Regions from separate parts of the Lactococcus sp. FSL K6-0773 genome, predicted to be linked through region 3. Evidence: predicted binding sites of a transcription regulator. Region 3 holds the regulator's gene; each other region holds the start of a gene.
The links. Region 3 encodes Rex, which represses fermentation and respiration genes when NADH is low (regulators of the CRP and FNR family bind a similar motif). Its sites were predicted from a motif close to TTGTGAANTANTTCACAA; they were not measured.

Region 1 (3,277 bases), 170 kb from region 3:
CATTTGGTCATTTAGATTATGTTGCTAGATATGGGCCTTACACGGATAAATCAATAAAGTTTGCAGAGAATCGGGAGATTTTATTTGAAATCTTGCGGGCTTTAGCTTCAAAAGAAAAAGCATTAGAAATAAATACTAGATTGTTTGATGATCCGAAAACTGAACAATTTTATAGTGATTTATTGATTAATTTTAAAAAATTAGGTGGAAAATTTATAACTTTAGGAACGGACAGTCATATAGCAAAGCGTGATTGGCTTTCAATTCATAAAGCAAGAACTTTAATTAAAAAAGCTGGTTTTCACGAACTAGCAACTTTTAGTGGGATGAAAATTGATAAAAATAAAAAGTCTATTAAAGAATAATAGACTTTTTATATTATGATGCTAAATCTTTCTCAAGTAGCGCAAGACGTTCTTGAACTTCTTGATTTGATAGTTGGTGGGCTTTGATGTAACGGTTATTGGGATGAACTCGACATTCATGTGAACAAGCACCAAGATATTTTGCTTCGTTTTCCTCTGAAGCTAACATTTGTCTGTTACATTCTGGATTTCCGCAATTGATGTAACGTTCACATGGGCTTCCATCAAACCAATCACGTCCGACAATGACATGTTCTTTTTGGTTGATTGGAACTGCGATTCGGCTATCAAAAACATACATTTGTCCATCCCAGAGATCTCCTTGAACTTCTGGGTCTTTTCCGTATGTGGCAATTCCTCCGTGAAGTTGACCAACGTCTTTGAAGCCTTCCCGAACGAGCCATCCTGAAAATTTTTCACAACGTATTCCACCGGTACAGTAGGTTAAAACACGTTTTTCCATGAATTGTTCTTTGTTATCTCGAATCCACTGTGGAAGTTCTCTAAAACTTCTTATTTCTGGACGAATGGCGCCACGAAAATGCCCTAAGTCAAATTCATAATCATTTCGTGCATCAATCACTACTGTATTTTCATCAAGCATGGCCTCACGAAACTCTTTTGGATCAAGATAAGCCCCAGTAAGTTCCAAGGGATTGACGTCATCTTCTAAACTTAAATTGACTAATTCAGGGCGATAACGAACATGCATTTTCTTAAAAGCATTTTGCTCGGCTTCATCAATTTTGAAAATTGTTGAGCTAAAGCGAGGGTCATTTTTCATCAATTCCATGTAGGCATTTGTTTGCTCGATAGTACCAGAAACAGTTCCATTAATTCCTTCGTCAGCAACTAAAATGCGTCCTTTTAAACCTAATTCTTTACAGTCTGCGAGGTGTTTTTGGGCAAAAGTTTCTCCATCTTCAATTGGGACATATTGGTAATATAATAAAACTCGATAATCTTGAGTCATAATTTCTCCTTAATCTTATTAGTACATTAGAATCCATTATAATTTAATCATTTTATGTCTACCTAAAGCAACAAAATTGCTTGTATATTTTCTAACAAGCTTAATTATTGTGGATTTAATTGAATATTAAAGGGAGAAGTTGTAATCTATTTGTTGTTAAATTCTTGTTAATGCAAATAAATTTATTAAATATTATTATTTTATTGACAATTTAAAATATTAAGAGTATTATAATGTAAATTAACAAAAAAGAGGAACTTGAAATGACATACACACAATTTTCATTGTTGTTGATCAAGGTGGACCTACATTAGCTTTTGTGGCTAAAATATGTGGGTCCTGTTTGGCGATAGTCATTTCGAGGACCGAGAGACGTCCTCACGGGCGTCTTTTTTGTTTCTTAATAAAAAATAGAGGTAATATTATGCGAAAAATTGAATTCTTTGACACAAGTTTGAGAGATGGCGAACAGACGCCGGGCGTTAGTTTCTGCATTTCAGAAAAAGTAACGATTGCTAAACAACTGGAAAAATGGGGGATTTCTGTCATAGAGGCTGGTTTTCCTGCGGCAAGTCCAGATAGTTTTGAAGCAGTAAAGCAAATTGCTGATTCTTTGAATGATACGGCTGTCACTGCATTAGCTCGTTGTGTTATCTCAGATATCGATAAAGCGGTTGAAGCGGTAAAGGGGGCTAAATATCCGCAAATTCATGTTTTCATTGCCACTTCACCTATTCACATGAAATATAAACTTAAAATCAGTACCGAAGAAGTTTTGAAAAATATTGATAAATGTGTGAAATACGCACGTGAACGGGTTGAGGTTGTTGAGTTTTCTCCAGAGGATGCAACAAGGACAGAGTTGAATTTTCTTTTAGAGGCTGTTCAAACGGCTGTCGATGCTGGAGCAACTTATATTAATATTCCTGACACTGTCGGTTATACGACACCAGAAGAATATGGAAAAATTTTTAAATTTTTGATTGATAATACTAAGTCTGAGAGAGAAATTATTTTTAGTCCACATTGTCATGATGATTTAGGAATGGCTGTAGCTAATTCATTAGCCGCAATTAAAGCTGGGGCTGGGAGAGTTGAAGGAACTGTCAATGGTATTGGAGAGCGAGCTGGGAATGCTGCTCTTGAAGAAATTGCTGTGGCACTACATATTCGTAAAGATTTTTATCAGGCACAAAGTCCTTTAAAACTTTCAGAAACGGCTGCAACGGCAGAACTAATTTCACAATTTTCAGGAATTGCTATTCCAAAAAATAAAGCAATTGTTGGTGCTAATGCTTTTGCACACGAATCAGTAATTCATCAAGATGGTGTCCTTAAAAATGCTGAAACTTATGAAATTATTACACCAGAACTTGTCGGAATAAAGCATAATTCGTTGCCTTTAGGTAAACTTTCTGGTCGTCATGCTTTTAGTGAAAAATTGACGGAACTTAATATTGCTTATGACGATGAAAGTCTTGCAATTTTATTTGAAAAATTTAAAAAATTAGCTGACAAGAAAAAAGAAATTACTGACGCAGATATTCACGCCTTGTTTACAGGAGAAACGGTAAAAAATCTAGCTGGATTTATACTTGATAATGTTCAAATTGATGGCCACAAAGCACTGGTGCAACTAAAAAATCAAGAAGAGGAAATTTATGTTAGTCAAGGAGAGGGGGCAGGTTCAGTGGATGCAATTTTTAAAGCTATTGATAAAGTCTTTAATCATCAACTAAAATTAATTTCCTATTCAGTTGATGCTGTAACTGATGGAATTGATGCACAAGCAACGACTTTGGTTTCTGTTGAAAATCTATCTACAGGCACTATATTTAATGCTAAAGATGTTGATTATGATGTATTGAAAGGAAGCGCCATTGCTTACATGAACGCTAATGTTTTAGTTCAAAAAGAAAATTTACAAGGAAAGGTTGAA
Region 2 (3,277 bases), 1.5 Mb from region 3:
TCCTTGTCGGGTAAGTTCCGACCCGCACGAAAGGCGTAATGATTTGGGCACTGTCTCAACGAGAGACTCGGTGAAATTTTAGTACCTGTGAAGATGCAGGTTACCCGCGACAGGACGGAAAGACCCCATGGAGCTTTACTGTAGTTTGATATTGAGTACCTGTAAGTCATGTACAGGATAGGTAGGAGCCATTGAAATAGGGACGCTAGTTTCTATTGAGGCGTTGTTGGGATACTACCCTTGACTTATGGTTACTCTAACCCGCTGGCATAATCGGCCAGGGAGACAGTGTCTGACGGACAGTTTGACTGGGGCGGTCGCCTCCTAAAGAGTAACGGAGGCGCTCAAAGGTTGGCTCAGATTGGTTGGAAATCAATCGTAGAGTGTAAAGGTAAAAGCCAGCTTGACTGCGAGAGCTACAACTCGAGCAGGTAGGAAACTAGGACTTAGTGATCCGGTGGTACCGCATGGAAGGGCCATCGCTCAACGGATAAAAGCTACCCTGGGGATAACAGGCTTATCTCCCCCAAGAGTTCACATCGACGGGGAGGTTTGGCACCTCGATGTCGGCTCGTCGCATCCTGGGGCTGTAGTCGGTCCCAAGGGTTGGGCTGTTCGCCCATTAAAGCGGCACGCGAGCTGGGTTCAGAACGTCGTGAGACAGTTCGGTCCCTATCCGTCGCGGGCGTAGGTAATTTGAGAGGATCTGTCCTTAGTACGAGAGGACCGGGATGGACTTACCGCTGGTGTACCAGTTGTTCCGCCAGGAGCACGGCTGGATAGCTATGTAGGGAAGGGATAAGCGCTGAAAGCATCTAAGTGCGAAGCCCACCTCAAGATGAGATTACCCATTCGTAAGAATTAAGAGCCCAGAGAGATGATCTGGTAGATAGGCTGGAAGTGGAAGAGTTGCGAGACTTGGAGCGGACCAGTACTAATCGCTCGAGGACTTTACCAAAAGAGTCAAATATAATATGCTTATGGTTTAAAAGTTAGAAGAATTGTTATTTAGTTTTGAATGTTCAAGGTAACATTTAATGATTTGGTCATCATTGCGATGGAGATACACCTGTTCCCATGTCGAACACAGAAGTTAAGTCCATCTACGGCGGAAGTACTTGGGGGTTGCCCCCTGGGAGATAGGCGAGTGGCCAAGTTTTGGGAGTTTAGCTCAGCTGGGAGAGCATCTGCCTTACAAGCAGAGGGTCAGCGGTTCGATCCCGTTAACTCCCATTGGTTGTTTCAGCCATTAAGTGAATAAAGGTTCTGTAGTGTAGCGGTTATCACGTCGCCCTGTCACGGCGAAGATCGCGGGTTCGATTCCCGTCAGAACCGTTAGTAGAAATACTAATGACTCGTTAGCTCAGTTGGTAGAGCATTTGACTTTTAATCAAAGGGTCGCTGGTTCGAGCCCAGCACGGGTCATAATCCTAGCGGATGTGGCGGAATTGGCAGACGCACTAGATTTAGGATCTAGCGCTTAACGGCGTGGGGGTTCAAGTCCCTTCATCCGCATACTAGGTATTAGCCGACTTAGCTCAGTTGGTAGAGCATCTGATTTGTAATCAGAGGGTCGCGTGTTCGAATCATGTAGTCGGCATTGTCGTAAGACACAAAGTTTAAGTGCGAACGTAGTTCAGGGGTAGAACACAACCTTGCCATGGTTGGGGTCGCGAGTTCGAATCTCGTCGTTCGCTTGATAATTCTCCCAAGTGGGAGTTTTTGTATAATACCCGGGGTGGCGGAACTGGCAGACGCACAGGACTTAAAATCCTGCGAGGGGTAACCTTCGTACCGGTTCGAAACCGGTCCTCGGGATATGCTAAGATTAATAGTTATTAAACTATTAATCTTTTTTTATCTTTCTTTATCTTTCTTTATCTTTCTTTAAGAATGGCTTAATAAAGCGGTTACTTTGTATTTTTGCGAGCTTGGACTAGAAAAATACTTCACAAAATGCTATACTAGGTAAGTAATAAAATATTCGGAGGAATTTTGAAATGGCAATCGTTTCAGCAGAAAAATTCGTACAAGCCGCTCGTGATAACGGATACGCTATCGGTGGTTTCAACACAAACAACCTTGAATGGACTCAAGCTATCTTGCGTGCAGCAGAAGCTAAAAAGACTCCAGTATTGATCCAAACTTCTATGGGTGCGGCTAAATACATGGGTGGTTACAAAATGTGTAAACTCCTCATTGAAACTCTTGTAGAATCAATGGGAATCACAGTTCCAGTTGCTATTCACCTTGACCACGGTCATTTTGATGATGCTTTGGAATGTATCGAAGTTGGTTACTCATCATTGATGTTTGATGGTTCACATCTTCCAATCGAAGAAAACCTTAAACTTGCTGAAGAAGTAATCGCTAAAGCTCATGCTAAAGGCATCTCAGTTGAATGTGAAGTTGGTTCAATTGGTGGTGAAGAAGACGGTATCGTTGGTGAAGGTGAACTTGCTCCTATCGATGATGCAGTTGCAATGGCTAAACTTGGTGTTGACTTCCTTGCAGCAGGTATCGGTAACATTCACGGTCCTTACCCAGAAAACTGGAAAGGTCTTCACATCGATCACCTTGAAAAATTGAACAAAGCACTTGTTGAAGCTATGGGACACAATGTGCCAATCGTACTTCACGGTGGTTCTGGTATCCCTGATGATCAAATCAGAGAAGCTATCGCTAATGGTGTAGCTAAAGTTAACGTTAATACTGAATGCCAACTTGCTTTCGCAGCTGCTACTCGTAAATTCGTTAATGAATTTGATGCTAATGAAGCAGAATACATGAAGAAAAAACTTTTCGACCCACGTAAATTCTTGAAACCTGGTTTCGATGCAATTACTGCGTCTGTTGAAGAACGTATCGATGTATTCGGTTCAGCTAACAAAGCTTAATCAACTTTTAAAACATGATTAAATAAACGTTTGTCATTTATGATGGACGTTTTTTTATTTTTCAATTTGCTTTGATATAGCATAAGGTTCTATCTTAGTATATATGTTCAACAAGTATTTTCGATTTTATCCATTATGTGCTAGTAAAAAACTTTATCTGGTTGTTGGAAATCTATCATTGCTTACAGAATGATGAAAGAAAATTTGATTTTAACAAATTGGCACATTGAATTCCTGATTGGGCCAGAAGAATGCTTGTCTTACAAAAATATTTTGTCTAATTTACGAATAATCTGGTATAAGCTTTATTGATTTGAACTATTATACAGCAAAAGAGTGTACTCTAGTAATTCCTTCATTAATTGTTCTTAGGATATTTG
Region 3 (3,277 bases):
TGACAGAAATCTCTGTCAGTAAAATGATAACTAAAAATAAAAAGTTCTGAGATTCATCAGAACTTTTTTGGTTAATTAATCTTTTGTCAGTGACAAAGGCCAGATTTTTCCGTATATAATAGTATGTATGAACTAAAAGAAAATCCGTATCCGATGCAACCTAGGGAACGCTTAGAATTTTTAGGAGAAGAGTGCTTGTCTGATGTTGAGCTGTTAGCGATATTATTGCGAACAGGGACAAAAAAATACTCATCATTAAATTTGGCCTTGGAAATTCTTCAACATTTTGAAACTTTGGATAATTTGCGCAAAGCTTCGATTAATGAACTCAGAGAAATTTCAGGCATTGGACTGGCAAAATCCATTGAAATTCGAGCAATGATTGAATTTGGAAAAAGGATACAAACCACTAATAGAAAACGTTACGGTCAAGTTTTGAGTTCCAGAGAATATGGCTTGAGTCTTGCTTTTGAAATGCAAAATTTTGAGCAAGAGCATCTTGTGGCGACTTATTTAGATGGTCAAAATCGAATTATTGAAAAAAAGACAATTTTTATAGGGGCGGTTAATCAGGCAACTGCAAGCCCTAGAGAGATTCTTTATCATGCAATAAAAAATCTCTCAGTAGGACTGTTAGTTGCACATAATCATCCCTCAGGAAATTTAAAACCAAGTCAAGCTGATAAAATATTTACTACCAAAATAAAAAAATCTTGCGAGGATGTGGGGATCAATTTTATTGATCATATTATTGTAGGGGCTGGTAATTATTTTAGCTTTCGGGAAGAAGAGATCAGAAAATGAAGGATTATATAACAAACAATCACTTCTCAACTATAAAGCAAAGAAAAAGAACAGTCAATAAAAACTGTTCTTTTATTTTGTACTAATTTAGTTTTCTTGAGCTCCCATGAAAAATAGTAGTGTTTGCAGCTCCTTAGTTAAGTCAATTGATTGAACAACCACATCTGAAGGGACTTTCAAACGAATTGGGGCAAAGTTTAGGAAACCTTTGATACCAGCTTTGACTAGAGTGTCAACAACTTCTTGGGCATTTTCTTTGCGAACAGAGAGAATTGCTGTTTTGATATCCGATTTTTTAACATTTTTTTCTAAATCAGAAATATTATAAATTGGAATTCCATCATCTGTTTGTGTTCCAACTAAGGGATTGCCAGAAATATCATAGGCTTGCGTGATTCTCATTTTGTTTCTATCTTGGAATTGATAATGAAGTAATGCACGACCGAGATTTCCGACACCAATCAGAGCGATATGCGTTTCTTGGTCTTGGCCAAGAAGTTCTCCAAAGAAATCACGGAGCACTTTCGTTTCATAGCCGTATCCACGTCGGCCTAATTCGCCAAATAAAGAGAAATCTCGGCGAATTGTGGCAGCATCTACTCCAATTTTTTCTGAAATAAGTTGTGAGTTTGTGCGTGTCACATTTTCTTCGACAAGACTTTTGAACAGTCGATAGTACTGTGGCAGTCGTTTAGCAGTTGCTTTAGGCAAGCTTTTGCTTGGTTTATGATCAGTCATTGTTATACCTCAAAAATTTAATTCGATTTTATTAAAACTAATTAATATTTAGTTTCTTTGTGATAATTTTATCAAAAATTTGTGAAATTATCAAACAAAAGGAATGGAACATTCGTAAAAAATGAGAAATTGATTACAATTCTAAAAAAATATTTATTTTCCCCTTTTAATTAAGGCGCTTTCATGTTAGAATAGAAATATGAAAAAATAGATAGGGAGAAAATATGATTAAAATTTATCTTAGTGGTTCATGTTCATCTTGTAGAAAAGCTAAAAAATGGTTACGTAAACATCACATTGAATTTGAAGAAATTAATTTATCAAAAGATTTTATGGAAAAAGATGATTTAATCAAAATTTTATCCTTGACTGAAAACGGATTTGAGGATATAATTGCGACCCGAGGGAAAACATACGCATCTTTAAATTATAATTTCGATGAATTAGGACTAGAAAAAGCTTTTGGATTAATTCAGGAAAATCCACGTCTTCTAAAACGACCATTAATTTTTGACGAGGACTGTCTATTGATTGGTTTTAACGAGGATGGAATCAGAGCGTTTATTCCACCAGAAGTTAGGAGAATTGAATTGCGTGAAAGATTAATTTTAGTCTAATATTAATTTTATTTTTAGCTTATCAGATCTGGTAAGCTTTTTAATTTTAAGAATTTGGAAGAACTACAAAAAGCTTGCCTTAAATGCTATAATAGAAGGACTGCTTTTCTATCATATGAAAAGGAAAAACGAAGTATTAAAAATATGCTTTGAGATTTAACGAAGAGGATAAATATCATGATTTTACTGCAAGGGAATGGAATTGCACGCACTTTTGGTGGCGATGTTTTATTTGAAAATATCAATTTTAGTTTACAAGACCATTCAAGAATTGCCCTAGTTGGCCGAAATGGAGCTGGTAAGTCAACCTTGCTTAAAATTATTGCTGGAGTTGAAGAAGCGAGTCGCGGAACTGTATCCAAGACCAAAGATTTGACAATGAATTATTTAGCGCAAGATACTGGGCTGAATTCCTCAAGGACAATATTTGCCGAAATGCTCTCTGTTTTTGATTCGCTTCGCCAAATGGAAAAACAATTGCGCCAGATGGAATTGCAAATGGGAGAACTTGCTGGGGATGAATTGACAGCTTTGATGAAACGTTACGATGCTTTATCAGAAGAATTTCGGATGAAAAATGGATTTACTTATGAATCTGAAATTAAGTCTGTCTTAAATGGTTTTCGTTTTGATGATGCAATGTGGGAAAGAGAAATTTCAAGTTTATCAGGGGGACAAAAAACACGTTTGGCTCTTGCTAAGATGTTGCTTGAAAGACCACAACTTTTGATTTTGGATGAACCAACTAACCACTTGGATATTGAAACTTTAGCTTGGCTTGAAAATTACCTTAAAAATTACGAAGGTAGTTTATTAATTGTCAGTCATGACCGCTACTTTTTGGATAAAGTGGTTAATGAAGTCTTAGAATTATCTAGAGGAGAATTGACTCGTTTTTCTGGAAATTATTCTCGCTATGTTGAACAAAGAGAGCAAAAACTCTTGTTAGAACTCAAAAATTTTGAAAAACAACAAAAAGAAATTGCTAAATTAGAGGACTATGTTGCCAGAAATTTAGTTCGGGCTTCGACGACTAAAATGGCGCAATCGCGTCGTAAAAAGTTGGAGAAAATGGAGCGTTTAGACGCACCAACAAGTGATGATAAATCGGCCAATGT

Region 1: a site for Rex is predicted at 1,419-1,436, ahead of trhO (oxygen-dependent tRNA uridine(34) hydroxylase TrhO). Genes of this name have one in related genera too.
Region 2: a site for Rex is predicted at 1,938-1,955, ahead of MHB61_RS11445 (class II fructose-bisphosphate aldolase). Genes of this name have one in related genera too.

The regions. Positions count from the first base shown of each region.
Region 1 is NZ_JBBOVF010000001.1:588,505-591,781, reverse strand. Features, by position in the region: gene MHB61_RS02885 (histidinol-phosphatase) at 1-365, shown strand, start outside; gene trhO (oxygen-dependent tRNA uridine(34) hydroxylase TrhO) at 379-1,338, opposite strand; gene MHB61_RS02875 (2-isopropylmalate synthase) at 1,763-3,277, shown strand, end outside.
Region 2 is NZ_JBBOVF010000001.1:2,270,231-2,273,507, forward strand. Features, by position in the region: rRNA gene MHB61_RS11400 (23S ribosomal RNA) at 1-958, shown strand, start outside; rRNA gene rrf (5S ribosomal RNA) at 1,042-1,157, shown strand; tRNA gene MHB61_RS11410 (tRNA-Val) at 1,161-1,233, shown strand; tRNA gene MHB61_RS11415 (tRNA-Asp) at 1,263-1,335, shown strand; tRNA gene MHB61_RS11420 (tRNA-Lys) at 1,353-1,425, shown strand; tRNA gene MHB61_RS11425 (tRNA-Leu) at 1,434-1,515, shown strand; tRNA gene MHB61_RS11430 (tRNA-Thr) at 1,528-1,600, shown strand; tRNA gene MHB61_RS11435 (tRNA-Gly) at 1,626-1,697, shown strand; tRNA gene MHB61_RS11440 (tRNA-Leu) at 1,733-1,818, shown strand; gene MHB61_RS11445 (class II fructose-bisphosphate aldolase) at 2,001-2,897, shown strand.
Region 3 is NZ_JBBOVF010000001.1:755,300-758,576, reverse strand. Features, by position in the region: gene radC (RadC family protein) at 124-804, shown strand; gene MHB61_RS03645 (redox-sensing transcriptional repressor Rex) at 892-1,542, opposite strand; gene MHB61_RS03640 (Spx/MgsR family RNA polymerase-binding regulatory protein) at 1,767-2,159, shown strand; gene MHB61_RS03635 (ABC-F family ATP-binding cassette domain-containing protein) at 2,337-3,277, shown strand, end outside.